DNA from 4 places in the Amycolatopsis sp. A1MSW2902 genome. Region 1 is predicted to be linked to each of the others. Evidence: riboswitches for the same ligand, from Rfam matches in the RefSeq annotation. Region 1 holds a riboswitch; each other region holds the start of a gene.
The links. Region 1 has a riboswitch for cobalamin ahead of DMP23_RS43245 (CoA-acylating methylmalonate-semialdehyde dehydrogenase). Riboswitches for the same ligand answer to the same signal wherever they lie in the genome.

Region 1 (7,046 bases):
GCGAGGTCCTGGACCGGGTAACCATGGTAGGTCAGCGAGTTGGTGTCCGGGTTGACCATGGAGACCGCGGTGGTGTCGACGACGACTCCGGCGAGTCCTTTGCGGATAGCGGGTGCAGACATAGGTGTCCCCTTGAAGGAATGCGCGCCGGGTCAGACGCGGAAAGTGAAAACGTTCTCGTCAAACGCGTTGTATTCGGAATAGTCGAGCAGGTCGTAAAGGTCGCGGCGATGCTGCATCTGTTCGAGCAGCGACACTTGACTGCCCTCTTCGCTGATGGTGCGCAGGCCGGTTTCCGCGGCGTGCATGGCCAGCCGCAGCAGGGTCACCGGGTAGATGACCACGTTGACGCCCGCTGATTCGAGCGTTTTCGCGTCGAGGAGTTCGCTTTTCCCGAATTCGGTCATGTTCGCGAGAATCGGGATGTCGACCGCTTTCCGGAGCTTCTCGAAATCGGCGGCGTCGGCCATCGCCTCCGGGAACAGCAGGTCCGCGCCCGCGTCGGCGAATTCCTTCGCGCGGACGATCGCCTCGTCCATGCCGTGCACGGCCTTGGCGTCGGTGCGCGCGGCGATGACGAAGTTGGGATCGCGGCGCGCGTCGACCGCGGCTTTGATCCGCTTCACCGCGGTTTCGCGGTCCACGACGTCCTTGCCGTCGAGATGGCCGCACCGCTTCGGGTTCACCTGGTCCTCCAGGTGCATCCCGGCGACCCCGGCGTCCTCCAGCAGCTGGACGGTCCGCGCGGCGTTCATCGGCTCGCCGAACCCGGTGTCCGCGTCGACCAGCGTCGGCAGCGCGGTGACCCGCGAGATCTGCTGCGAGCGCCCGGCCACCTCGGTGACGGTGGTGAGCCCGATGTCCGGCAGGCCGAGATCGGCCGACAGCACCGCGCCGGAGATGTAGACGCCGTCGAAGCCACGGCGTTCGATCAGCTTCGCGCTGAGCGGGTTGAACGCGCCGGGCAGGCGCAGCAGCCGGCCGGAGTTGAGCGCCTCGCGGAATCCGGCCCGTTTCCCGGCGGCTGGGGGAGTGGCGTGGAGCATCAGAAAATCCCCTTCGTCCGCGGGCCCGCGTCGATCGCCGAGGGCAGAGCGAGTTCCCGGACCTCGTCGGCGTCCAGTTCGGACAGCCGGCTCACGGCGTCGAGGAACCGGTCCTGGTCCGCCGGTGCGATCACCCCCTCGGCGAGCGTGCGGAATTTCGCCACGTAGTGCTCGCGGGCGAACGGCCGGGCCCCGGCGGGATGGGCGTCGGCGACGGCGATCTCGTCGGTGATCGCGGTCCCGTCGGCCAGCGTGACCTCGACCCGGCCGCCGAACGCCGGCTCCGGCTCGTGGTAGCGCCGGGTCCACTCGGGATCTTCCACAGTGGACACCTTCTGCCACAGCTCCACAGTGTCCGGACGGGTCGCGCGTTCCCGGGCGTAGGAGGCTTCGTGGTGCCAGCTGCCGTCCTGCAGCGCGACCGCGAAGATGTACGGAATCGAGTGGTCGAGCGTTTCGCGGCTGGCATTCGGGTCGTACTTCTGCGGATCGTTCGCGCCGGAGCCGATCACGTAGTGCGTGTGGTGGCTCGTGTGGATCACGATCCGCTCCACCTTCCCCAGTTCGCCGAGCCGCGGCCCGAGCCTGCGGGCGAGGTCGATCAGCGCCTGGCTCTGGTACTCCGCCGAGTGCTCCTTGGGATAGGTGTCCAAAATGGACCGTTTGGCCTCGCCGGGCGCGGGCAGCGGCACGGTGTAGCGCGCTTCCGGGCCGCTGAGCAGCCACGCGAGGAAACCGTCCTCGCCCTCGTAGATCGGGCTCGGCGCGCCCTCGCCGCGCAGCGCCCGGTCGACCGCCTCGATCGCGGTCTTCCCGGCGAACGCGGGGGCGTACGCCTTCCAGGACGAGATCTCGCCCTTGCGGGACTGGCGGGTGGTCGTCGTGGTGTGCAGCGCCTGCCCGATCGCCTGGTACACGGTCTCGGTGTCCAGCCGCAGCAGCGCGCCGAGTCCGCCCGCGACCGACGGGCCGAGGTGCGCGATGTGGTCGATCTTGTGCTCGTGCAGGCAGATCCCGCGGACGAGGCTCACCTGCAGCTCGTACCCGGCGGCGATCCCGCGGACCAGATCGGCCCCGGTTCGGCCGGCGTGCTGCGCGACAGCGAGAATCGGCGGGATGTTGTCGCCCGGGTGCGAGTAGTCGGCGGCGAGGAAGGTGTCGTGGTAGTCCAGTTCGCGCACCGCGACGCCGTTGGCCCACGCGGCCCACTCCGGGGAGTACCGGCCGGAGACGCCGAACACGGCCGCGCCGGGGCTGGCCGGATGCGCGAGCGCCTGGTCGCGGGCGGCGGACACCGGCCGCCGGGACAGCGAGGCGGCGGCGACCGCGGCGTTGTCGATCACCCGGTTGACCACCATGTCGGCGACCTCGGGCAGCACCGGCACCGGATCGGTGGCGACGGACGCCAGCTTCCAGGCCAGCTGCTCCTCGCGCGGCAGCGGCTCGGCGGACCGGTAGGTGCGGACGGTGTGGTCGGTCATCGCGTTCCTTTGTGAATGTTGTGAGGCTTGACCGCCAGCGTCGCACTCGCCCGGGTGCGCGGCCAGTCCTGCGGCCGGTGAAGTGTTGTGAAGGTTTCCCTGGGAGTTGTCATAGTTGTTACAGTCAGCGTGTGGAGAAGATGTACGCCGGGGCGCGGCTGCGGCAGCTGCGCGAGGACCGGTCGCTGTCGCAATCGGACCTGGCGCGGCTGCTGGAGATCTCGCCCAGCTACGTGAACCAGCTGGAACACAACGGCCGTCCGCTGACCCTGCCGGTGTTGCTGAAGCTCACCGAGCACTTCGGCGTGGACGCCGAGTTCTTCGCGCCGCAGGACACCGCCCGCTTGGTCGCGGACGTGCGCGAGGTGTTCGCCGACGACACAGTGGACGGTGCGATCTCACCATCCGAAGTGGACGAACTGACCGCGAAACTGCCCAGTGTCGCCCACGCGATGGTCGCGCTGCACCGCCGTTACCGCGAAGCGGTCGAGAACATCGCCGCGCTCACCGCGGAGCAGGGGATGGACCAGACGTCGGTCCAGCAGCCGCACGAAAAGGTCCGTGACTGGTTCTACGCCCGTAACAACCACGTCGGCATACTGGACCAAGCTGCCGAAGGCCTCGCGACCGAGTTGCGACTTCATCCCGGTGAAGTGCGCGCGGGCCTGGTCACCGCTTTGAAGCAACGACACGGCGTGCGGGTGGCCACCGAACAGCTCGGCACTGGGCAGCACTTCTTCGACCGCCGACACAAGGTGCTGCAGCTGTCGCTGATGCTCCGGCCAGGACAGGTCGCGTTCCGGCTGGGATCCGAGCTGGCGATGCTGGAATCCGGTGCCGAGATCGACCGGCTCGCCGACAGCAGCGGATTCTCCGACGAGACCGCGCGACGGCTGCTGCGGATCGGCCTCGCCAACTACTACGCGGGCGCGCTGGTGCTCCCGTATCGGGCGTTTCTCGGCGCGGCGGAACGACTTCGCTACGACGTGACGTTGCTGTCCGGAGAGTTCGGCGTCGGCTTCGAGACCGTGTGCCATCGACTGTCCACTTTGCAGCGTCGCGGTGCGCGCGGGGTGCCGTTCTCGTTTGTCCGGGTCGATCGCGCGGGCAACGTGTCGAAACGCCAGTCGGCCACCGGATTCTACTTCTCCCGCGCGGGCGGCTCGTGTCCACTATGGATCGTTTACGAGGCGTTTTCCTCGCCGGGCCGCATTGTCACGCAGATCGCCGAACTGCCGGACGGCAAGAAGTACTTCTGGCTCGCCCGCACGGTCACGCGTGCCGCGGGCGGGCACGGCGAACCGGGCAAGACATTCGCGATCGGCCTCGGCTGCGAACTGCGGCACGCGAACCGGCTCGTGTACTCCGACGGGCTGGCGCTCGGCAAGGACGCGGCGGTGACCCCGATCGGCATGGGGTGCAAAGTGTGCGAACGCCCGGCGTGCCCGCAGCGCGCGTTCCCGGCGATCGGCCGTCCGCTGCGGGTGGCCGACCACTCAAGCAGCGTGCTGCCGTACCCGCCGCTGGGGTGAGCGCGCGGGGAGCGGCAAGTCTGCGAAGGGGCCCCTCGCGGCCGGCGGCGGGCAATGCCAGGGACTTGAGCCACGCCGATTCCGCCTGGCCGTGTCTTGAGGTCCGTGAGGGCCACCCCGAGGGAATCTGATTCCCTCGGGGTTCCCCTCACGGACCGCGCCCCAGGCGACACCTTCGGCGTGGGCGGACGCGGCTCGAACGCACCCGCAGCGCCGCCCCAAGTTCCTGGCATTGATGCGTAATCCCCGCCCAGCCCCGCGCCGAGCCGCTGACCCCGCGTCCCGGCCCTGGGCCGGCTGGGCGAGCGCGCGGGCAGCCTGGCGGCGGATCGGCCGCCCGGATGAGGGGTGCGCCACTCTCGACATACTCGGACTTCCTACTTTATGGTGTCCACAGGTCCACGGTGCAGGGAAGCCGGTGCGAGTCCGGCGCGGTCCCGCCACTGTGACCGGGGAGTGCCGTCCCGCGTGCGAAGAAGGCCACTGGCGAGAGCCGGGAAGGCCGGGACGGGGCAGATCCGGGAGCCAGGATACCGGCCGTGGACGTCCGTGTTCGTCCACGAGGATGGAGCAGAACGCATGTGGCTCACCCCTGCCTGCGTGAAAGACGCCGACCCGCCGCCGCTGCGGTAGGTCCGCGCCGTCCTGCCGTACCGCGGCGGGATCCGGTGCTTGTCGCGCCGCGCGTTCCCGTGCGGCGGCTCTCTCCTGCGCTCTTTCCGAAAGGCTTCGCTGTGACTGCTGAACTCACGCACTTCGTCGGCGGCAAACCGGTTCCCGGCACGTCCGGGCGATTCGCCGACGTCTACGACCCCAGCACCGGCACGGTCCAGGCACGGGTCCCGCTGGCCTCCGCGGCAGAAGTCGCCGCCGCGGTCGGCGTGGCCGCCGAGGCACAGCGCGAATGGGCGCAATGGAATCCGCAGCGCCGCGCCCGCGTGCTGATGCGGTTCGTCGACCTGGTCCGCGCGGAGGAGGACAGCCTGGCCCGGCTGCTGTCGTCCGAGCACGGCAAGACCGTCGCCGACGCGCGCGGCGACATCCAGCGCGGGCTCGAGGTCGTGGAGTTCGCGATCGGCATCCCGCACCTGCTCAAGGGCGAGTTCAGCGACAGCGCGGGCACCGGGATCGACGTCTACTCGATGCGGCAGCCGCTGGGCGTCGTCGCCGGGATCACGCCGTTCAACTTCCCGGCGATGATCCCGCTGTGGAAGGCGGGCCCGGCGCTGGCGTGCGGCAACGCGTTCGTGCTCAAGCCGTCCGAGCGCGACCCCTCGGTGCCGTTGCGGCTGGCCGAGCTGTTTCTCGAAGCTGGCCTGCCGCCGGGCGTGTTCCAGATGGTCAACGGCGACAAGGAAGCGGTCGACGCGCTGCTCACCGATCCGCGGGTCGAGGCCGTCGGCTTCGTGGGTTCGTCGGACATCGCGCAATACGTGTATTCGCAGGCCGCGGACCACGGCAAACGCGCGCAGTGCTTCGGCGGCGCGAAGAACCACCTGATCGTGATGCCGGACGCCGACCTCGACAAGGTCGTGGAAGCGCTCGTCGGCGCAGGGTACGGCTCGGCGGGGGAGCGCTGCATGGCGATCTCGGTCGCGTTGCCGGTCGGCGAAGCGACCGCCGACGCGCTGGTGGAACGGCTGGCCGCACGGGTGAAGACGCTCAAGGTCGGCGCCGCGCTGGACGAGACCGCCGACTTCGGCCCGCTGGTCAGCTCGGCCGCGGTGCAGCGGGTGCGCGACTACGTCGACATCGGCGTCGCCGAGGGCGCCGAACTGGTGGTGGACGGCCGGGACGTCACTGTCGACGGGTACGAGAACGGGTTCTTCCTCGGCGGCTGCCTGTTCGACAAGGTCACGCCGGACATGCGGATCTACCGCGAGGAGATCTTCGGCCCGGTGCTGGCGGTGGTGCGCGCGGCCGACTACGAGGAGGCGCTGCGGCTGCCGAGCGAGCACGAGTACGGCAACGGCGTCGCGATCTTCACCCGCGACGGCGACACCGCCCGCGACTTCACGTCGCGGGTCGACACTGGCATGGTCGGCGTGAACGTGCCGATCCCGGTGCCGATCGCCTATCACACCTTCGGTGGCTGGAAGCGGTCCGGCTTCGGCGACCTGAACCAGCACGGCCCGGATTCGGTGCGGTTCTACACCAAGACCAAGACCGTCACCTCGCGCTGGCCTTCCGGGGCCAAGGAAAACGCGAGCTTCGTCATCCCGACGATGGACTGAGGCGCGCCGTGCATCTCACCGACGAGCAGTGCGCGCTGCGCGACACGGCGGCCGAATTCGCCGCCGAACACCTCGCGCCGCACGCGCTGGAATGGGACCGGGACAAGCATTTCCCGGTCGACGTGCTGCGGAAAGCGGCCGAACTCGGCCTCGGCGGGCTGTATCTGCCCGAGGACGTCGGCGGTTCCGCGCTGGGCAGGCTGGACGGCGTGCTGGTGTTCGAGGCGCTGGCCACCGGATGCCCGTCGATCGCGGGCTACGTGTCCATCCACAACATGGTCGCCGCGATGATCGACCGCTTCGGCGACGACCGGCAGCGCGGCCGCTACCTGCCGCGAATGTCCACTATGGATTCTCTGGGCAGCTACTGCCTGACCGAACCGGGCGCCGGTTCGGACGCGGCGGCACTGTCCACCCGGGCCCGCCGCGACGGCGACGAGTACGTGCTGGACGGCGTGAAGCAGTTCATCTCCGGCGCCGGCACGTCCGAGTTGTACGTGGTGCTGGCCCGCACCGGCGGACCCGGCGCGAGCGGGATCTCGGCGTTCGTCGTGGAGCGGGGCACTCCCGGACTTTCCTTCGGCGCCAACGAAATCAAGATGGGCTGGAACGCGCAGCCGACCCGGCAGGTCGTCCTCGACAACGTCCGGGTCCCGGCGACGGCGCTGCTCGGCGACGAAGGCGGCGGCTTCCGGGTGGCAATGTCCGCTTTGGACGGCGGACGGCTCAACATCGCCGCCTGCTCGCTCGGCG
Region 2 (7,046 bases), on a different contig from region 1:
GCGGTGCGCCCGCAGCAGCTCGTGCATGAGCGCTTTCACCTCCAGGCCGCCGAACTGCAGCCCGATGCACTTGTGCGCGCCGCCGCCGAACGGCATCCACGCGAACCGGTGCGCCTTGTCCTCGCGGCGGTCCGGCCCGAACCGCTCAGGGTCGAAGCGCAGCGGATCGGTCCAGTGCTCGGGGGAGTAGTGGTTCAGCGTCGGCGAAACCGCGACCATCGTGCCTTCCGGCAGGTAATGGCCGAGGACGGAAGTGTCCTTTGTGGTCTTCCGCGCCAGCGACGGCACCGGCGCGCGCAGCCGCAGCGCCTCCTTCATCACCAGATCCAATGTTTCGAGGCTCTCCAGCGCGTCGAGGTCCGGCAGGTCGTCGCCGAGGCGCAGCGACTCCTCTCGGGCGCGCTCCTGCCATTCCGGGTGTTTCGCGAGGTAGTAGGCCATCGCGCTGGCGGTGATGGTGGTCGTGTCGTGCGCGGCCATCATCAGGAAGATCATGTGGTTGACGATGTCGGCGTCGCTGAACCGGTCGCCGTCCTCGGAAACGGCGTGGCAGAGCGCGGAGAACAGGTCGTCGCCGTCCGTGTCGCGCTTGGCCGCCAGGTTCTCGCCGAAATAGCGCTCCAGCGTCCGCCTGCCGCGCAAACCCGCGGCCCAGCGGCCGCCAGGCACCGGATAGCGCACGACGGCGGTACCGGCGCGCACAGCGGCCACGAACGCGCGGTTGATGCGCTCGGCGTCGGAAGCGGAGCGCATGCCCATGAAAACCTGCGTCGCGACGTCGAGCGTCAGCTGTTTGAACGCCCAGTACAGCTGGGGGCGGCCGGACGGCAGCGCGGCGACGCCTTCGCGCAGCGCCGGACCCATCTGCGCGACGTAGCCGCGGAGCCGGTCGCGCGTGAACGCCTCCTGCATGATCCGCCGGTGCAGGTGGTGCTCGCCGAAATCGAGCAGCATGAGCCCGCGCTCGAAGAAGCGCTCGATGAAGAACTTCCAGCCCTCCTGGGAAAACGCCTTGTCCTTGTTCACGAGCGCGGCCTGGGTGGCCTCGGCTCCGGACAGCGTCACGATCCGCTGGCCGAACACCCCCATCCACGACACCGGGCCGAACTGCTCGAAGCGGTGCAGGCTGAAGTCGAGGCCGAACCGCATCCCGTCGAGCGTGTGGCCGATCAGCGGCGGCCCGTCGTCGCCGAGCACCGGTTTCAGGCCGCTGCCCGCCGGGGGCGCCGCGAGTTCGCGGACCGGCCAGCGCGCGCCGAGCCAGCGTTCGTCGAACTTGCGCGGCAACGGGATCGCGGTCAGCGGCGGCATTCGGCCGCGCAGGTTCTCCGACAGCCGTGTGACGCCGTCGCTCCCGGCGTGGGCGACCTTGCCGAGCGCGCCGCCTGCCGCCGGGAGCCTCGTCTTTCCGGTCACGTCCGCCATGGCGACCACCTCCCGGTCAGGGTATCGGCCGCCTCCACGGTCCCGCGTTATTGACGCATTGACAATACCTCGCGGGCCTGCCGTTCGGGTGATCCTCGGACCGGTGCCGGGCAGCGGGCCGCGCTGCCCGGCACCGGGACGCGTCAGCGAGGTTCGGCGCGCAGTTCCCGGGCCGCGCCAACCAGATGCCGCAGCGCCGGCTCGACCTCGGCGTAACCGCGGGTCTTGAGACCGCAGTCCGGATTGATCCACAGCCGTTCCGCCGGGACCGCGCCGAGCGCCGTGCGCACCAGGTCGGTCATCTCGGTCCGGTCCGGCACGCGCGGCGAGTGGATGTCGTACACGCCGGGCCCGACGCCGCGGCCGAAGCCCGCTTCGTTGAGGTCGGCGAGTACTTCCATCTTCGAGCGGGCGGCCTCGATGCTGGTGACGTCGGCGTCGAGGGCATCGATCGCGGGCAGCACGTCGCCGAATTCCGAGTAGCACATGTGCGTGTGGATCTGCGTCGTGTCCGCGACGCCTGAGGTGGCCAGCCGGAACGCGGGCACTGCCCAGTCGAAATATGCCTCGCGGTCCGCCGCGTGCAGCGGCAGCAACTCGCGCAATGCCGGTTCGTCGACCTGAATGATGCGGATTCCGGCGGCCTCCAGATCCGCGACCTCGTCCCGGACGGCCAGCGCGACCTGGCGTGCGGTGGCGGCCAGGGGCTGGTCGTCACGGACGAACGACCACGCCAGGATCGTGACCGGGCCGGTCAGCATGCCCTTCACCGGACGGTCGGTGCGGCTTTGCGCGTACTGCGCCCATTCGACGGTCATCGGGCGTGGCCGGGAGACGTCGCCGAAGAGGATTGGCGGGCGGACGCAACGGGATCCGTACGACTGGACCCAGCCGAGGGCGGTCGCCGCGAAGCCGGTCAGTTGTTCGGCGAAGTACTGGACCATGTCGTTGCGCTCGGGTTCGCCGTGGACCAGGACGTCTAGGCCCAGGTCTTCCTGCAGCCGTACGACGCGGTCGATTTCGGTGCGCATCGCGGTGCGGTAGGCGGTGTCGTCGAGTTCGCCCGCGCGGAGTGCGGCTCGGGCTCGGCGGACCTCGCTGGTTTGCGGGAAGGAGCCGATTGTGGTGGTCGGTAGTGGGGGCAGGTTCAGGGATTTCTGTTGTGCCGCAGCGCGTTCTGCATACGGCGCGCGGACGGTGTCTACTGGGCGGAGTGCGTTGACTCGTGCACGGACGTTGGCGTCGTTGAGTTCGGCGGCTCCGGCCCGGTCGGCGGCCGCGGCTCGGGCCGGAGTGAGGTCGGCCTTCTCTCCGCTTAGGGCTCGGCCTAGCAGGACGACCTCGTCCACCTTTTGCTTCGCGAAAGCCAGCCAGTTCTTGAGGCGCGGGGCGAGGTCTGTTTCCGCGTTCACGTCGTAGGGGACGTGAAGTAGCGAGCAGGACGTTGAGATGCTCACGCGTGCGGCGGTGTCTCGCAGTTGCGCTGCGTGGGCTAGTGCGACGTCTGGGTCGGTGCGCCAGACATTTCGGCCGTCTACTACTCCGGCTAGGACTTCCTTGTCTCGCAGTGCTCCTTCTGCTGCGACTTTGTCCACAAAGGACTCATCGGTTGCCAGGTCCACGGCTATTGCTTCGATGGGGGAGCGGGCTAGGACGCCCAGTGCTCGGCCGAGGCCGCCGAAGTATCCGGCTGCCAGCAGCTTCGGGCGATGGGTTTCCTTGGCCAGCCAGTGGTAAGCGCGGGTGAGTGCGTTGAACTCCGGCGTGGTCCGGTCGGCAGCGAAGGCTGGTTCGTCCAACTGGACCCATTCGACGCCCTCGTCGGCCAGTTTGCCCAGAAGTTCGGCGTAGGCGGGAAGTAGTTCGTCCAGCAGTTCAAGTGGGTTGAAGCCGGGTTCGGTGGGCTTGGCCAGCAGTAGGAAGGTGACCGGTCCGACGAGTACCGGGCGTGGCGTGATGCCTAGTGCCTTTGCCTCGCGGACTTCGTCGATCGGGGCGGTGCCGGTGAGCGCGAAGCGGGAGTTCGGGCCCAGTTCCGGGACCAGGTAGTGGTAGTTGGTGTCGAACCACTTCGTCATTTCGAGGGCGGGTGCGTCCGGGACTCCTCGTGCGGCGGCGAAGTAGGTGTCCAGTGGCGACAGGCCCAGCCGGGTGAAGCGGTCCGGCAGAGCGCCGAAGAGGGCGGCGGTGTCCAAGACCTGGTCGTAGAGCGAGAAAGTGCTGGACGGGATTGAGTCGAGGCCCTGGTCTCGCAGGGTTGTCCAGGTTTGCTCGCGCAGCTGCCGTCCGGCGGTCAGGAGGTCTTCTTCGGTGGTTTTTCCTGACCAGTAGGACTCGAGTGCTCGTTTGAGTTCTCGCGCTGGGCCGATCCGCGGATAGCCCAGAACGGTAGTGCCGATCGTGGTCACAGCAATGCATCCTCACGTGCTCGCCGGAAGAGTCCGGGCACGCGGAAGTCGTGCTTCGGTCGGTGCCCTTCCCGCGAGGCCCGGACTCACGCACGCCGTCGGCGTGCGTGCCAGTGGCAGGTATTCGGACTCGTGGGCGTATCGCTCGTGCCTACCGGCTGTCGCTTCCCGGGCTGGGCGCCCAGTGCTTTACCGCATTTCGCGGTGACAGCTTTCGTTCCCACATACCGCTGCGGGGCAGTCCCGGAATCGCACCGGGTTCCCTGTTGCCTCGCCGGGACGCGGCTGCGTCCTGGCGAACCAGTGGCGGGGCTGAGCTTAGCGGTTCCCGCGCGGATCCGGCACAAGCCGGACGCGGCTCCCGGATGGCGGGATTCAACGCGGTCCCGGACCACGCAGTGCTGGCGAAACAGACCGGCTCGCCGAAACGCGACTCGGCCCCGCCCTGGCGAACCAGGACGGGGCCGAGTGTTCAGCGTTGTGCCGGAACCGGGATCAGTCCCAGTCGAGCGCGCCGCCGGACTGGTATTCGATGACGCGGGTTTCGAAGAAGTTCTTTTCCTTCTTCAGGTCCATCGCCTCGGACATCCACGGGAACGGGTTTTCGTTCTCGCCGTAGATCGGGGACAGGCCGATCTGCTGGGCGCGCCGGTCGGTGATGAAGTGCATGTACTGCTCGCACAGGTCAGCCGACAGGCCGAGCATGCCGCGCGGCATGGTGTCTCGGGCGTACTTCACCTCGAGCTCGCACGCGTCCTGCAGCATTCCGCGCACCTCGGCCTGGAACTCCTCGGTCCACAGGTGCGGGTTCTCGATCTTGATCTGGTTGATGCAGTCGATGCCGAAGTTCAGGTGGATCGACTCGTCGCGCAGGATGTACTGGTACTGCTCGGCGATGCCGACCATCTTGTTCCGCCGGCCCAGCGACAGGATCTGCGCGAAACCGGTGTAGAACCACATGCCTTCGAAGATCACGTAGAACGCCACGAGGTCGCGCAGGAACGCCTGGTCGGCCTCCGGCGTGCCGGTCTCGAAGTCCGGGTTCTCCAGGTTCTGCGTGTACTTCAGCGCCCACGCGTCCTTGTCCGAAATGGACGGGACCTCGCGGTACATGTTGAACAGCTCGCCCTCGACCAGGCCGAGGCTTTCGCAGATGTACTGGAAGGTGTGCGTGTGCACGGCCTCCTCGAACGCCTGGCGCAGCAGGTACTGGCGGCACTCCGGGTTCGTGATCTGGCGGTACACCGCGAGCACGATGTTGTTGGCCACCAACGACTCCGCCGTGGCGAAGAAGCCGAGGTTGCGCTTGAGCATCTGCCGCTCGTCCTCGGTGAGGCCGTCCGGCGACTTCCACAGCGCGATGTCGGCCTGCATCGCGACCTCGGTCGGCATCCAGTGGTTGTTGCACGCCGCCAGGTACTTGTCCCACGCCCACCGGTACTTCATTGGCAGCAGCTGGTTGACGTCGGCGCGCGCGTTGATCATGCGCTTGTCGTCGACGTTGATCCGGGCCGCGCCGACCTCGATCTCGCCGAGGCCGGTCGCGTCCGTCGTTTCCACGTTCGTCATGGTTCAGGAATTCCTTACTGGCAGGCTTCGCAGTCGGGGTCGTCGATCCGGCAGGCAGCGCCCTCGGTGGCGACGAAGTCGACGTCGGTCTTCGGCATCTCCTTCGGCTCCGCCGGGACGGCCGCGGCGGGCGACGGCGACGGTGCGGGAGAAGCGGCCGGAACCGCGGCTGACGGCGACGGCGACGGTGCCGGGGAAGGCGCGGCGGCCGGAGCGGCGGCAGCCGGAGCGGCCGGGGCGGGGGTGGCGGAGACGGCGTTCAGCTTGCCGTCGGTGCCGCGCAGGGTGCTCTTCTCCACGTGCGTCGCGGACTGCGCCCGCAGGTAGTACGTGGTCTTGAGGCCCTTGTGCCAGGCGTAGCGGTACAGCTCGTCGAGCTTGCGGCCGCTCGGCGCCGCGATGTACAGGTTCAGCGACTGCGCCTGGTCGATCCACTTCTGCCGCACCGAACCGGCGTCCACGATCCACTTCGACTCGATCTCGAAGGCGGTCGCGTACAGCGCCTTGAGGTCGTCCGGAACGCGGTCGATCTGGCCGAGGCTGCCGTCGAAGTACTTCAGGTCGCTGACCATGACCTCGTCCCACAGGCCGCGCGCCTTGAGGCTCTTGACCAGGTGCGGGTTGACGACGGTGAAGTCGCCGGACATGTTCGACTTGACGTACAGGTTCTGGAACAGCGGCTCGATCGACTGGCCGACGCCGGAGATGTTGGAGATCGTCGCGGTCGGCGCGATCGCCATGACGTTCGAGTTGCGCATGCCGACGGTCTTGACGCGCTCGCGCAGCGGGGCCCAGTCCAGCGTCGTGGAGGTGTCGACGTCGAGGCCGTCGCCCTGGCGGGCGTCGATGAGCAGCTGCATCGAGTCGATCGGCAGGATTCCTTTGCTCCACAAGGAACCCTCGAAGGTCTGGTACTGGCCGCGCTCCTCGGCGAGGTCGGTCGAGGCCGAGATCGCGTAGTAGGAGAGGTGCTCCATCGACACGTCGGCGAACTTCACCGCGTCGGCGGACGCGAACGGCACGCCCAGCTCGAACAGCGCGTCCTGGAAGCCCATGATGCCCAGGCCGACCGGACGGTGGCGCAGGTTGGAACGCCGCGCCTCCGGGATCGTGTAGAAGTTGATGTCGATCACGTTGTCGAGCATGCGGACCGCGGTGCGCACGGTCTTCTCGAGCCGCTCAGTGTCCAAACCGGACGGAGTGACGTGCTTGAGCAGGTTCACCGAGCCGAGGTTGCAGACCGCGACCTCTTCGGTGTTCGTGTTCAGCGTGATCTCGGTGCACAGGTTGGACGAGTGCACGACGCCGACGTGCTGCTGCGGCGAACGCAGGTTGCACGGGTCCTTGAAGGTGATCCACGGGTGGCCGGTCTCGAACAGCATGGTCAGCATCCGCCGCCACAGCTCGACCGCGCGGACCTTGCGGAACACCTTGATCTCGCCGCGCGCGGCGGCCGCCTCGTACTCGCGGTAGCGCTGCGCGAACGCGTTGCCGTAGAGGTCGTGCAGGTCCGGCGTCTCGTTCGGGGAGAACAGCGTCCACTCGGCGTTCGCCTCGACGCGGCGCAGGAACTCGTCCGGGACCCAGTTGGCGGTGTTCATGTCGTGCGTGCGCCGCCGGTCGTCGCCGGTGTTCTTGCGCAGG
Region 3 (7,046 bases), on a different contig from region 1:
TTCGGTTCATGTCAGGTTCGTCGTGGGGTCGGTGCGCGGGGATCGCGCGCGGTGGATGGGCGGGGAGGTTGTGGTTGCGAAGCTTGGCGACGCGGTCGGGTGCGGTGCGCGGTGGATGGGTGGGGAGGTCGTGGTTTGCGGCGCCCGTTGGCGGCGGGGCGGGTGCGGCGCATGTCAGGTTTGTCGTGAGGTCGGAGCGCCGGAACCGCGCACGGTGGAAGGGCGGGGAGGTCGTGGTTGCGGTGCCTGCCGACAGCGACGCGGCCGGGTGCGGTGCACGGTCGATGGGTGGAGAAGTCGTGGTTGCGAGGCCTGGCCACCGCGAGGCGTGTAGCGCGGCGGGCGGTCCCTCATTGGCGTGATCGGCTCGACGCAGCTCAAACCGGCGAAAGCTTCCTGCGCCGGGCCAGCACGATCAGCACCGGCGTCCCGAGCACCGCGGTCACCACGCCCGCGGGCAGTTCGGCCGGTCCCGCCGCGAACCGGCCGAGGAGGTCGGCGAGCACCAGCAGCAGCGGGCCCAGCAGCACCGAATAGCGCAGCACCCAGCGCTGGTCCGGTCCCGTGATCAGCCGCGCCAGATGCGGCACCAGCAGTCCGAGGAAACCGATCGGCCCGGCGATCGCGGTGGAAACTCCGGACAGCACCACGACCACCGCGCCGGACAGCAGTTTCGCCGGGGCGGCTCGCTGCCCGAGCGAAATCGCGAGGTCCTCGCCCAGCGACTGCACGTTGAGCGCCCTGCCCAGCAGCAGGCCGCATCCGAGCGCGGGCACGAGCAGCGCCGTGCTGGCGAGGAGCACCGGGACCGGCCGTCCGGTCAGGGAACCGACCTGCCAGAACCGGAATTGGGCGAACGTGCCGCCGTCGGTCAGCAATACGGCGCTGATCGCGGAGGTGAGGATCGCGGTGAGTGCGGTTCCGGCGAGCAACAACGTCACCGGGCCGCGCGATCGGCGGGCGAGCAGGTGCACCACGGCCGCTGCGGTCGCTGCGCCGGCCAGGGCGAGCCCGGCGGTGGACGCTCCGGTCAGCGAACCCATCGTGGTCAAGCCGAGGACGATCGCCAGTGCCGCTCCGGCGTTGATGCCCAGGATTCCCGGATCTGCCAACGGGTTTCGCACCGAAGATTGCAGGATCGCGCCAGCCAGGCCGAGTCCCGCACCGGCAGCGAGTCCGACGAGCGTGCGCGGTAGCCGAAGCGTCCGCACCGCGAGTTCGTCCAGCCGTGCTGGGTCGTAGTGCAGCAGCGCGTCCAGGACCGTGCCGGGGAAAACAAAGGTGGCCCCGACGCAGACGCTGACCAGGGTGACGACCGCCAGCACTGCGAGTGCACCGAGCCATCCAGCGCCGAGCCGGGCCGTGCGGCTTCCGCGGTGCCGGTGTGGAGCGGGTATTCGCTGAGCTTGCGCCATGTTCATCCCCGGAGAAAGCGAGCGGCTTCTCCGTTCGCAGGAGCCGGATTATGGTTAGGAAACCTAATTCCGGCAAGTGTCCGACTGGGACGGGCGAACACTTTCTCCCTGCGGCACAGGAGGTTCGATGGCGAAGGGTGCGGGAAAGGCCGCCCGGCGGACCGTGCTCTTCGGCGGGTTCGCCGCGACAGCCGCAGTGGTCGCACCGCGGCTGATGCACGGTTCCGCGGATGCCGGTCCGGTCCGGCAGGTGCCTCCGGGGCCGTGGACGGTTACCGACGACGCCGGGCTGCGGCTGGAATTTCCTTCGGTGCCAAGAAGAATCATCGCCTACGTCACAGTGGCCAGCACGCTGCGCGACTACGGCCTCGACGTGGCCGGAGTCTATGGCGGAGTTCTGGCGCAGGGCCGCAAACTCGACCGCGCGATCCTGGGACATGTCGACCGCGCTGAGGTGGTGGGCTCCGCGTGGGGCCAGCTGAACGTGGAGCGAGCGGGCGCGCTCCACCCGGACCTGGTGCTGGACTCCTTGCAGTACGGGCTTTCCCAGCTCGAGCCGGGAGTGGGGGCGCAGGTGCGGAAGTTCTGTCCGGTGGCGTCCTTCGAAAGTTATGGGGCTGAGCTGCCGGATTCTCTGCGCAGGTTCGGCGAGCTGGCCGCTTCGCTCGGCGCGTCCGGGGTCGCGTCGCACCGGGCGCAGTACCTGCGGGCGAGGGCTGAACTGCGGGCGGTGGCGCGGCAAGCTCCTCGGGTGTTGTTCGTTTCGATCGACCCGGATGGGATCCGGATCGCCCGCACGGGATGGCCGTTGCTGCGGGAGTACCTCGCGCTCGGAGTGCCCGCGGTGCTGCCGCCCGGCGGCAAATACGCGCTGAAACTGTCCTGGGAGAACTCGTTGCGCTACCCGGCGGACGTGCTCATGGTGGACGCCCGCACCACGAGCCTGCAGCTCGCGGACGTCGCCGGGCATCCGTTCTGGCAGCGGCAGGAAGCCGTGCGGGCGGGACGGGTGCATGCGTGGCAACCGGAACCGCCGCTGAGCTACCGCGCGGCGGCTGTGCAGCTGGCGGGACTGACCCGCGCTCTCGTGCGCTGAAGTGTTCAGCCTTGGCAGTGGGAAAACGTTGATACGCAGGGGAAAACGGCTACAGTTCGACGCGGTTTCCGAGGCGAGAAAGAGGAGTCATGACGAACGCCTACCAGGACGTGATCGACCTGACGATCGGCGAGCCGCTGGACGAGATGTTCGACGAGCGGCTGGCCCTGGAACAGTTCCCGGCGTTGAAGGAATTCCGGGACCGGCTCGGGCATTCCCGGCTCGTCGAGGTCCCCGGGCCGGACGGCGGAGCGAAGATCTTCGCCAAGTACGAGTTCGAGAACCCGTTCGGCTCGGTCAAGGACCGCACCGCGTACTCGCTGCTGTGCGGTGCCGTGAACGCCAACGCCGACCGCCTGGACGGACTGCGCATCGTCGCCGGTTCGGGCGGCAACATGGCGCGGGCGCTGGCGCACCTCGGGAAACTGGCCGGAATCCCGATCAAGGTCGTGCTGCCGAGTTCGATGGCCGAGAGCGTCGTCGAGGAGATCCGCGGCACCGGAGCCTCGGTCGAGTTCTCCCGCGGTTCGGAGTTCGTGCTGGGATTCCTCAAGCTCTCCAAGGAAATCGCCGACGCCGACCCGCGCTGGACGATGGTCGCGCAGCACCGCGACGCACACAACTTCGCGGTGAACCAGTTCCTCACCGGCCAGGAAATCATCACCCAGCTAGCCGGACGCCGCCCGTCCGCGTGGACAGCCGCGGTCGGCAGCGGCGCCACCCTGGGCGGAGTCGCCCGCGCACTGCGCAAGGAGTACGGCGAACTCGACGTCGTCGCGGTGACCCCGGCGGAACTCCCCTTCGGCACCACGAGCCCGCCGAACGAAATCTCCAAGTTCCCGGGCGCCGGCGGCCTAGGCTACGGCATGCACCAGCGCTTCGTCAGCGGTCTGATCCCGGGAGTCCGGCACCAGACCGTCTCCTACCCCGAGGTCCTCCGCAGCATGCGCGACTTCCGCGACGCCACCGGCACCGCAATCGGCGGCTCCGCGGCGGCCAACTGGCTCACCGCCCGCCGCTTGGCCGCTACCCGCACCCCGGACGAAACCGTGGTGACGTTGTTCGCCGACTCCGGCACCGCGGAGGACTGGAAGAACGCCAACCGCCTTTGAGGTTTGCCGATCCCGGTCTTGCGGTGGTGCTGTCCTTGGACCCGCGTTCAGCTGCGTCGTTGCAGGGCGTGGGCCCTAAGCCTCGATCCGCAGATCCACTGTGGCAGTGATCCTTGGCTCGAGTTGATCAAGAAGCGCGGTCTGGCGGTGTGCGAGAGTCGCTGGTCTGTCCAGCTCTTCCACTGATCGGGGAGTGTGGCCGGGTGTCGGCGGGGGTGGGTCAGGCCGCGGCGGGCGGGCCGTTCCTGGTGGCGTGCCCGACGGTGTGGTCCCACAGCCGCAGCCATGCGGGCGCCCAGGTCACGGGCGGCCGCGAACAGGGCATCGGCGTCGCTGCGCCCGCTCCAGTAGGACTCGATCGCTTTCTTCAGCTCCCGCTGGGCACCCTGGCGGGGATAGCCGTACACGGCGGCACGGCTGGTCGGAGTGGTCTGGGTCACGGGGGCTCTCCTTCGCGAGTCCGCGTGAACCTGCGGGAGGGCATCCGAACCGGTGACCGGCAACCGGCCCCGATTCCGGCGACGACCCAACCCGCGAGGTCACGGCCTGCACCCCGCGGTTGCCGAGTGCACAGCGGGCAGGTCTTCGGACTCGCGGGCATTCCGGCGTGCGCCAGGTCCCTACTGGCCGTCGCTTCCCAAGCCCGACCGGGCTCAGTGCTGTCTCCGGGGAGACTGACAGCGGTCGTTCCTGCTCACCGCTGCGGGGCAGTCCCGGATTCGCACCGGGTTCCCTCTTGCCTCGATCCCCGCCATGGCACTCACGGGGATCGAACCAGCTGCGTCACCACTCTAGCCGCCCACATTCTCCCTTTCCTCCCCGCGTGCCATTGCCCGCGCGATCACGAGCGGGCAATGGCACGCTGCGGTTTGCCGTTGTAGGTGCTCGACGGGCGGATCAGGCTGTTGGCGGCGAGCTGTTCGGTGATGTGCGCGGTCCAGCCGGTGATCCGCGCGGCGACGAAGATCGGCGTGAACACCGGGGTATCGAATCCCATCAAGTGGTACGCAGGGCCCGCCGGGTAATCCAGGTTCGGGTGCAGCCCCTTCGCCGTGTACATCGCCTGAGCGAGTGCTTCGTAGAGGTCGAGCATGCGTGTCCATCGCGGTGTTCCGAGACCTCCTGCAAGGCCTGGCGCATGGTCGGGACGCGTGAATCGCCCTTCTTATACACGCGGTGGCCGAAGCCCATGATCTTGCGTTTGTCGGCGAGTGCCTGTGCCAGCCAGGCTTCCGCGTTGCCTGCGGTACCGATCTCCTCGAACGTCGCCATCACGGCTTCGTTCGCGCCGCCGTGCAACGGTCCCTTCACCGCACCGATCGCCGCGGTCACCGCGCTGTAGAGATCCGACAGCGTCGAGGTGACCACCCGCGACGTAAACGTGGAGGCGTTGAAGCTGTGCTCGGCGTAGAGAATCAGGGACGTCTCGAAAGCCCGCACGAGCACCGGCTCGGGAACCTGGCCGAGGGTCAGGTACAGGAAGTTCTCCGCGTAGCCGAGGTCCTCTCGGGGAGGAAGCGGCAGCAGACCGTGCCGGCGGCGCTGGGTCATCGCGACGACCGAGGGCAGCACCGCGAACAACCTCAGTGCCTTGGCACGGTTGGCTTCAGGCGAGTTGTCGTCCTCGGCCGGATCGTTCGCGCCGAGGATGCTGACGGCCGTGCGCAGGGTGTCCATCGGATGCGCAGTTTCGGGCAGGCTGAGCAACGTCATCACCAGGTCGGCCGGCAGGCCGCGCTGCGCCCGTTCGGCTTCGTTCTGCGCGGCCAGTTCGGCCGGGGTGGGCAACTCGCCGTGCCAGAGCAGGTAGGCGACCTCCTCGAAGCTGCAGTGCGCGGCGAGGTCCTGGACCGGATAACCGCGGTAGGTCAGCGAGTTGGTGTCGGGGTTGACCATAGACACCTCGGTGGTGTCGACGACGACTCCGGCGAGTCCTTTGTGGATGGTTGGTGCGGACATCGGCGTCCTCCCGGTGCTCGTGTGCGTCCCGGCCGGGGTCACACGGAAAAAGTGAAGATGTTCTGGTCGAACGTGGCGTAAGACTGGTAATCGAGCAGGTCGTAGAGGTCGCGGCGGTGCTGCATGCGGTCCAGCAGCCCCTCCTGGGTGCCTTCCCCGGCGATCTCGCGCAGCGCCGCTCCGGCGGCGTGCATCGCGATCCGCAGCAAGGTGACCGGGTAGATGACCAGGTTCACTCCGAGCGATTCCAGCGTCGGGGCATCCAGCAGCTTGCTTTTGCCGAACTCGGTCATGTTGGCGAGAATCGGGACGTCGACGGCGGCGCGCATCTTCTCGAAGTCGGCTGGACCGGTCATGGCCCCGGGGAAGATGAGGTCCGCACCCGCGTCGGCGAAGGCCTTGGCCCGCTCGATCGCGTCGTCCAGGCCGTTGACCCCGGCCGCGTCGGTGCGGGCGGCGACGACGAAGTCCGGGTCACGGCGGGCGGACACCGCGGCCGAAATGCGGCGGACCGCTGCGGCCATCTCGACGACGTCCTTGCCGTCGAGATGGCCGCAGCGTTTCGGGTTGACCTGGTCCTCCAGATGCATCCCGGCCACACCCGCGTCTTCCAGGAGCTGGACCGTGCGGGCGGCGTTCATCGGCTCGCCGAAGCCGGTGTCGGCGTCGACCAGCGCGGTCACCCGGGCGACCTGCTGGGCCCGGTCGGAAACCTCGGCAATGGTGGTCAGACCGATATCGGGAAGGCCGAGGTCCGCGGACAGCACAGCGCCGGAGATGTAGACGCCTTCGAAACCCTGGCGTTCGATGAGGTTGGCGCTCAGCGGGTTGAACGCGCCCGGGAACCGTTGCAGCGTCCCGGAGTTCAGCCCGGCGCGGAACGCGGCTCGTTTCTCGGCGGCGGCGGGAGTGGCGTGCAGCATCAGAAAATCCCCTTCGTGGCCAGGTTCGCGTCGATCGCCGCGGGCAGGGCAAGCTCGCGCACCTCGGCGGCGTCGAGTTGCGGCAGCCGGGTCACCGTCTCCAGGAAACGATCCTGATCCGCCTTCGCGACAACGCCGTCCGCGAGGGTGCGGAACTTCGCGACGTACTGCTCCCGGGCGAACGGCCTCGCCCCGGCGGGGTGCGCGTCGGCGACGGCGATTTCGTCGGTCACCACAGTGCCGTCGGCCAGGGTGACCTCCACGTGCCCGCCGAACGCCGGCTCCGGCGCGTGATAACGGCGAGTCCATTCCGGATCCTCGACGGTGGTGATCTTCTGCCACAGCTCGACAGTGTCCGGCCGGGCCGCGCGTGCGGCGGCGTAGGACGCTTCGTGGTGCCAGCTGCCGTCCTGCAGCGCGACCGCGAAGATGTAGGGGATCGAGTGGTCCAGGGTTTCCCGGCTGGCCCGCGGGTCGTACTTCTGCGGGTCGTTCGCCCCGGAGCCGATGACGTAGTGCGTGTGGTGACTGGTGTGGATCA
Region 4 (7,046 bases), on a different contig from region 1:
TCGCGCGTCGAGCTGTCGTTCGACGTCGCGGGCTCCGCCGTGATCCCGCCCGCGCTGAAGGAACGCATCACGGCCCGCCTCGGCACCCGCCTGGTCGGCGGAGTGCTCACCATCGCGGCCAGCGAATACCGCTCCCAGCTGATGAACCGCGACGCGGCCCGGGAGCGGCTCGCCGAGGTGCTGGCGAAGGCGTCCGCGCCGCCGCCGGCCAAACGACGTCCCACCAAGCCGTCGCGAGGCTCGAAGGAACGCCGCCTGGCCGCGAAGAAACGCCGCAGCGACGTAAAACGCGGCCGCGGCGGGCGGTACGACGACTAGCTCAGCGACAGATGCACGCACTCACCCGCGACCTGGTACCCAGCGCGCCGGTACACCGTCCCGATCCCCACATCGCCCGGCGTGAGGAACGCCGTCCGTGCACCGCGTTCGTGGGCTAAGCGGGTGAGGTGTGCGGTGATGGCCGCCGCGATGCCTTGGCCTCGGTGTTCTGCGGCTACGGCGATGCCGACGATTTCCGTTGCGCCGGAGACGATGTCCAGTGCGATTCCGCCGCCCACAATGGTTTCGCCGTGTTCGGCCAGGACGGTCAGGTAGTCGCGGTTGCGTTCGACATCGGCGTCCGACACGTCGGGCGACTCACCGAAAGCGACGTTCTGCACGGACCGCAGGCGGCGGAATTCGTCGTCGGACGACGGTTCGCGCAGCTGAATGTGTTCTGGCGCAACGCAATCGACGAGGTCTTCGGTGCCGCAGGTCATCACCGGCACGCGTCGTTCCAGCGTGAATCCCGCCGCGACGAGAGCCGCTTCGACATCGGGAGCCGCGTCGGTGAAGAACTCCAGCCGGGGCAGGAGATTTCGTTGCCGGTAAGCGGAAATCAGAAGAGCGATCTCGGCGGACGAAGGGTTCGCGCCGTCGTCGGGGATGGCGTAGTTCGCCATCGGATGAGAGCTGTCCTTGGCGAAAGTCGCCAGGAACGGGCCGATTCGCTCGGTTTCGCGGCCGATCGGTGCGGTCGCGCGGACGTATGCCTGAAGGGCGGACATCTCTGGTGGAAGCCTTTCGCGAAGAAGGAATGCGCGGGCAGCACAACAACTGGCAACCCCACGCCGGGCGCGCAGGCCGAACAGCTCAGGCCAGGCGGCCGGGGCGGGCCGTGGCGGAGCACATAGGCATTCCTTCGTCCGAAACGAACTTCCCATTCATCGTCTCAGACCCGGCAAGCGAATTAACGGTTCAGCGCGGCGCGGGCCTGGTCCACGATCCGGGCCAGGTGCACGCCCCGGCGGACATCGCAGGGATGCGTGGTCGTTCCGCACGACACCATCGCGGCGAAATCGTCGAGCAGCGCGGTGTACGCGTCGTTCGCCGTGCCGGTGCGGCCCAGCGTGCGGAGGCCGTGTTCGCCGAAAACCGAATACTCGACCACCGTCGGCTGGACCGGCAGGCGGAGGCTGAGCGTCGCGGTGCTCGTGATGCCGCCTTCGTGTTCGAGCAGCAGCTGCCACAGATCTTCGGGACCGCGGTGGGCGGCAAGGACCTCGGTGATCGGGCCGAGGGCGGCGTCGAGCAGGTCGAACGCGTGCGGGCCGATGTCGGCGAGCGCGCCGCCGGCCGGATCCTGTCGCCAGGCCGAGGTCGCGTATTTGCCGCTGAGCAGTGCGCCCGACAGCCAGCGCACGCTGCCGCCTCGCCAGCCGCCGGCGGCGGTGACGCCGTCCAGCCAATCGCGCGTTTGCTGGGCGAACCGCAGCGTCAGCATCACCAGCGAAGCGACGCCAGCGGACGTCACGGCATCCGCGAGACGCTGCGCCGTGGCCAGGTCGGGGGCGATCGGTTTCTCCAGGATCAGGTGCTTGCCCGCCTCCGCGGCCCGGGTCGCCAGTTCGGCCTGCACGGTCGGCGGCACGGCGAACGCGAGCGCGTCGACCTGCTCGAACAGCTCGTCCAGATCGCTGGTGGGCACGGCGTCGTAGGCCTGCGCCAGCGCGGTGGCGGCCTCCGGCCTTCGGCTCCACACAGCACTGAGCACGGTCCCCGGATGGTCCGCGAGCCCGGGGGCGTGCACCGTGGTGGCCCACGGTCCGGTTCCTACGAGGCCGACGCGCAGCTGGTCCTGTCCCACGCCCGGAAGTGTAGGTGTGTCCGCGGTCGCTTCCGGCGCGGCCTGCGGTGCGTTAACGTCGACAAGTTCTTCGCCACGAACGGGGGAAGCCGGTGAGAATCCGGCGCTGGCCCGCAACCGTGAGCGGCCCCGCGAGGGCCGCGAGCCGGATCGCCCGTCGTGGTCCGATCGATGCGAGGTACATCTGACATGCGGTTCGTGCACGCGCGGCACTGGGGGCGAGTCCTCGCCGGCTGCGCTCTTCTCGTCGCTACCGGTCTCGGCGGTGCTTCTTCCGCCTCGGCCACCACACCCGGCAAGGGCACCGACGGCTACTGCCAGGACGACAACGGCGTCACGGTGATCGTCGATTTCCAGGGGCTTGGCGGGGAAACCCTCATCCGGTGCGCGCCGGGCAAGCAGGAAAACGGCGTCACCGCACTGCAAAACGCCGGCTTCGAACTCACCGGCGCGGGCAAATACGGCCTGGCCGTGATGTGCAAGATCGAGAGCAAGCCCGCGGATCAGACCTGCACCGGCATGCCGCCGGAGAAGGCGTCGTGGAGCTTCTGGACCGCTGCCAACGGCGGCAAATGGCAGTCGGCGCAGGTCGGCGCGCAGAGCTGGAAGCCGCCTGCCGGAGCGTTCGAGGGCTGGTCGTTCGCGATCGGCAAGTCCTACACCGAGTATCCGCCGCCGCGCACCGAACCGGTGCGCAAGGCCAACGCGCCCGCGCAGGCTCCGGCGTCCACTTCGGACAGCGGGTTCTCGTGGGGACTGGTGATCGGCATCGTGGTCGTCGTGCTGCTCGTGGTGGCCGGGACGGTCGTCGCGGTGCGTCGCAGGCGTGCTGGGCAGTAGTCCGCGAGCGCTCCATCCCGGCGCGTGGTGGGTGTGGGCGCTCGCGCTCGCCGTCGCCGCGAGCCGGACCACGAACCCGGTTCTGCTCGCTTTGGTGATCGCGGTGGCCGGGTTCGTCGTGGTGCTCCGCCGCGGCGACGCGCCGTGGGCGCTGGCGTTTCGGATGTACGCCTGGATCGCCGCGGTGATCCTGGCATCGCGCGTGCTGTTCCGGATCCTGATCGGCGGCGAGGACGGCGGCCACATCCTGTTCACGCTGCCGACCATCCCGTTGCCGAGCGTCGCGGCCGGCATTCAGCTCCTCGGCCCCACCTCGGCCGAGGAACTGCTCGGCGGGCTTTACGACGGGCTCCGGCTGGCGACGATCGTGCTCTGCGTCGGTGCCGCGAACGCGCTGGCGAACCCGAAACGCCTGCTCAAAGCGGTACCCGGGGCGCTGTATGAGGTGGGAACGGCGGTGACCGTCGCGCTGTCGGTGGCCCCGCAGCTGGTCGAGAGCGTGCAGCGGGTGCGTCGCGCGCGGCGGCTGCGCTCCGGGAAGACGCGCGGCTTCCGGTTCGTGAAGGGGATTTTCGTGCCGGTGCTCGCCGACGCCATGGACCGGTCGCTGCAACTCGCGGCGGCCATGGATTCGCGCGGCTACGGACGGCGCGGCTATCTCTCCCCGCGCGTCCGGATGCTGATCGCGACCTGCGTGCTGGCCGGTTTGGTGGGTGTCGCGGTCGGGGTTTACGGCGTGCTCGACGGGTCCGCGTCGTGGCTTGGCGTGCCGATGCTCATCGCCGGTCTGGTGCTGGCCGCTGCCGGATTCGTCCTCGGCGGACGGCAGATCCGCCGCACGACCTACCGGCCCGATCCGTGGCGGCTGCCGGAAACGCTGGTCGCGCTGTGCGGCGTCGCGACCGCGGTGCTCGTGCTGCTCGCCGACCCGGTTTCGCTCACCACCCCGGCCAGCCCGCTGACCTGGCCGGAGCTGCCGCTGCTGCCGGCCGTCGCGGTGCTGATCAGTGTGCTGCCCGCTTGGTTCGCGCCGCGTCCGGCGCTGGTGTCGGAGGTCGCCCGATGATCGAGTTTTCGCACGTCAGCGTCACGTACGACGGGGCGGACCGGCCGGTGCTCCGGGACGTCGACCTCACGATCGAGGAGGGCGAACTCTGCCTCGTCGCCGGCCGTACCGGGGTCGGCAAGTCGACCTTGCTCGGCGCGATCAACGGCTTGGTCCCGCATTTCACCGGCGGCACGCTGGCCGGTCGGGTCAAGGTCGGCGGGCTCGACACCGCGACGCATCCGCCGCGCGAACTGGCGTCGGTCGTCGGCGTGGTCGGGCAGGATCCGCTGGCCGGTTTCGTCACCGACACCGTCGAGGAAGAACTCGCCTACGCGATGGAGCAGCTCGCCGTCGCGCCGGACGTGATGCGCAAACGCGTCGAGGAAACCCTTGATCTGCTGGGCATCGCCGAACTCCGCGACCGTCCACTTCGGACACTCTCCGGCGGGCAGCAGCAACGCGTCGCGATCGGCGCGGTGCTCACGGCACACCCGAGCGTGCTGGTGCTGGACGAACCGACGTCAGCGCTCGATCCGACCGCGGCCGAGGAAGTCCTGGCCGCGATCACGCGTCTGGTGCACGACCTGGGCACGACGGTCGTCGTCGCCGAGCACCGGATGGAACGCGTCGCGCAGTACGCCGACCGCCTGCTCTACCTGCCCGGCGACGGCGCCGTCGTCTCCGGTCAGCCCGCGGAGGTGTTCGCCGAGACCGATGTCGCGCCGCCGATCGTCGAACTGGGGCGACTCGCGGGCTGGTCGCCGCTGCCGCTGTCGGTCCGCGACGCGCGTCGGCTCGCCCGCCCGCTGAGGGAACGTTTGGCCGAGCGTCGCCCTGCTGCGGCGGCACAAAGCTCTGGCGAAGCGGTCCTCACCGCGCGGGGCGTGCGGGTTCGGTACGGCAACGTGAACGCGGTACGAGGCGTTGACCTGCGGCTGGACCGCGGCGAGGTCGTCGCACTGATGGGCCGGAACGGCTCCGGCAAGTCCTCGCTGCTGTGGGCGTTGCAGGGCAGCGGACCCCGCTCCGACGGCACGGTCGACGTCCTCGGCGCGGACCCGAAGACCCTCCGCTCGCGGGCCGCCCGCACGCGCGTCGGGCTGGTCCCGCAAACCCCGTCTGACCTGCTGTATCTCGATTCGGTCGGAGCGGAATGCCGCCAAGCCGACGTCGAATCGGAGGTCACCGCAGGCACCGCCCGGAAGCTCCTCGACCGTCTCGTTCCGGGCATCGAAGACGACACCAACCCGCGCGACCTCTCCGAAGGCCAGCGACTCGCCCTGGTCCTGGCCGTTCAGCTCGCCGCCGCCCCGCCGGTCGTGCTGCTGGACGAGCCGACCCGCGGCCTGGACTACCCGGCGAAACGCCACTTCGCGACCATCCTCGCCGACCTGGCCGCCGAGGGACACGCGGTGCTGCTGGCCACCCACGACGTCGAGTTCGTCGCCTCCGCCGCGCACCGCGTCGTTGTCCTAGCCGAGGGCGAAGTGGTCGCCGACGGCCCGACCGCGGACGTCGTCGTGGCCTCGCCCGCGTTCGCTCCACAGGTGGCGAAGATCCTCGCGCCGGAGCCGTGGCTGACTGTGGACGCGGTGGCGAAGGCGCTGGCGTGACCGATTTCCTGGGCCCAGCCGTCCGCATCCGGCACCGCACGGCGCTGGTGCTGACGGCGGCCGTCGTGGTCGGACTGGCGATGTTCTGCTGGCCGCTGCTGACCCGCAGCACCGTCGGCACCTCCGCGCACGTGACCGACGCGCCGTTCGTCTTCCTCGTGACGCTGCCGGTGTTGATCCTGATCGTGCTGGCGGAACTGTCCAGCGGCGGACTCGACGCGAAGGCGCTCGCGCTGCTCGGCGTGCTGTCCGCGGTGAACGCCGCGCTGCGTCCGCTCGGCGCGGGCACCGGCGGGATCGAGCTGGTGTTCTTCCTGCTCGTGCTGGCCGGGCGGGTCTTCGGGCCGGGCTTCGGATTCGTCCTCGGCTCGACGTCGCTGTTCGCGTCCGCGCTGCTCACCGGCGGCGTCGGGCCGTGGCTGCCGTTCCAGATGCTGGCGTCGTCGCTGGTCGGGCTGGGTGCCGGGCTCCTGCCGCGCCGAGTGAAGGGCCGGTGGGAAATCGCGCTGCTGGCGCTCTACGGAGTGGTCGCCGCGTACTTCTACGGCCTCGCGATGAGCCTGTTCACCTGGCCGTTCCTGGCGAGCCACACCGCGCTGGACTTCGTCCCGGGCGGACCGCTCGGCGAGAACCTGCACCGGTTCCTGGTGTTCACCGTGCTGACGTCCACGTTGGGCTGGGACACCGGCCGCGCGCTCACGAACCTGGTCGCGATCCTCGTGCTGGGTCCGGCGATCCTGACCGTGCTGCGCCGGGCCGCACGACGAGCGGCGTTCAGCTGAGCGACTGGCCGACCTTGTCCAGGACCTCGACGAGCTGAGCCATCCCGGCTGCGTTGGGGAAGTGCGAGGTGTCGATGTCGTGGACCTCGAACTGATTGCCGGGAGTGCGCGCGTCGGCCTCGGTGATCATCCGGTCCTGGAGGGCGAGCGGCACCAGGTGGTCTTGGAGGTGTCGGACGTAAAACCGCGGAACGCGCCCCCACCGCTCCGGCGTGCCGCGCGAGTCGGTGGCGCCGCGGCCGATGATGTCGTCCGGAGCCATCGCGTTGAGCAGGGCGTAGAACTCGCCGTCGGTGGCGTCCGCGCAGAGCGCTGCCTTCGCCGCCGTCAGCGCCTCCGCCGAGGAAGAACGCCAGTTGAAGCGCATCGCGCCGATCACCGCCGGGTCGGCCGCGATGAACCCGATCATCGCCCCGACCTGCGACGACGCGGCTTCAGGTGTGGCCAGGTACTCCTCCGGCGTCGGCAGTTCGACGCAGCAGAACGCGGCGTCGTAGACCAGCGCCGACACCAGCTCCGGAACCTCTTCGGCGACGAGCGTGACCAGCGCGCCGCCGATGCTCGATCCGACCAGCACGACCGGACCCAGCTTCGCGGCCCGGCGGACGACGTCCACAGTGGTCGCGACCTGGTCGGCC

Region 2: linked by a shared signal. The riboswitch ahead of metE (5-methyltetrahydropteroyltriglutamate--homocysteine S-methyltransferase) and the one ahead of DMP23_RS43245 (CoA-acylating methylmalonate-semialdehyde dehydrogenase) in region 1 are both predicted to bind cobalamin.
Region 3: linked by a shared signal. The riboswitch ahead of DMP23_RS46875 (hypothetical protein) and the one ahead of DMP23_RS43245 (CoA-acylating methylmalonate-semialdehyde dehydrogenase) in region 1 are both predicted to bind cobalamin.
Region 4: linked by a shared signal. The riboswitch ahead of DMP23_RS35875 (hypothetical protein) and the one ahead of DMP23_RS43245 (CoA-acylating methylmalonate-semialdehyde dehydrogenase) in region 1 are both predicted to bind cobalamin.

The regions. Positions count from the first base shown of each region.
Region 1 covers NZ_QJPO01000003.1:14,788-21,833, reverse strand. The annotation lists gene DMP23_RS43265 (bifunctional 2-methylcitrate synthase/citrate synthase) at 1-122, opposite strand, end outside; gene prpB (methylisocitrate lyase) at 153-1,046, opposite strand; gene DMP23_RS43255 (MmgE/PrpD family protein) at 1,046-2,527, opposite strand; gene DMP23_RS43250 (helix-turn-helix domain-containing protein) at 2,659-4,059, shown strand; cobalamin riboswitch at 4,437-4,615, shown strand; gene DMP23_RS43245 (CoA-acylating methylmalonate-semialdehyde dehydrogenase) at 4,794-6,293, shown strand; gene DMP23_RS43240 (acyl-CoA dehydrogenase family protein) at 6,302-7,046, shown strand, end outside.
Region 2 covers NZ_QJPO01000001.1:644,124-651,169, reverse strand. The annotation lists gene DMP23_RS03060 (cytochrome P450) at 1-1,311, opposite strand, end outside; gene metE (5-methyltetrahydropteroyltriglutamate--homocysteine S-methyltransferase) at 1,569-3,833, opposite strand; cobalamin riboswitch at 3,932-4,153, opposite strand; gene DMP23_RS03050 (ribonucleotide-diphosphate reductase subunit beta) at 4,329-5,402, opposite strand; gene DMP23_RS03045 (ribonucleoside-diphosphate reductase subunit alpha) at 5,417-7,046, opposite strand, start outside.
Region 3 covers NZ_QJPO01000004.1:11,196-18,241, forward strand. The annotation lists gene DMP23_RS46855 (FecCD family ABC transporter permease) at 1-10, opposite strand, end outside; gene DMP23_RS46860 (FecCD family ABC transporter permease) at 378-1,325, opposite strand; gene DMP23_RS46865 (ABC transporter substrate-binding protein) at 1,543-2,511, shown strand; gene DMP23_RS46870 (pyridoxal-phosphate dependent enzyme) at 2,601-3,623, shown strand; gene DMP23_RS46875 (hypothetical protein) at 3,671-4,063, opposite strand; cobalamin riboswitch at 4,183-4,417, opposite strand; gene DMP23_RS46880 (citrate/2-methylcitrate synthase) at 4,465-4,716, opposite strand; gene DMP23_RS46885 (citrate/2-methylcitrate synthase) at 4,620-5,582, opposite strand; gene prpB (methylisocitrate lyase) at 5,621-6,505, opposite strand; gene DMP23_RS46895 (MmgE/PrpD family protein) at 6,505-7,046, opposite strand, start outside.
Region 4 covers NZ_QJPO01000001.1:7,684,388-7,691,433, forward strand. The annotation lists gene arfB (alternative ribosome rescue aminoacyl-tRNA hydrolase ArfB) at 1-318, shown strand, start outside; gene DMP23_RS35865 (GNAT family N-acetyltransferase) at 315-1,046, opposite strand; gene DMP23_RS35870 (Gfo/Idh/MocA family protein) at 1,229-2,125, opposite strand; cobalamin riboswitch at 2,154-2,301, shown strand; gene DMP23_RS35875 (hypothetical protein) at 2,315-2,965, shown strand; gene DMP23_RS35880 (CbiQ family ECF transporter T component) at 2,952-4,031, shown strand; gene DMP23_RS35885 (ABC transporter ATP-binding protein) at 4,028-5,626, shown strand; gene DMP23_RS35890 (ECF transporter S component) at 5,623-6,408, shown strand; gene DMP23_RS35895 (alpha/beta hydrolase) at 6,401-7,046, opposite strand, start outside.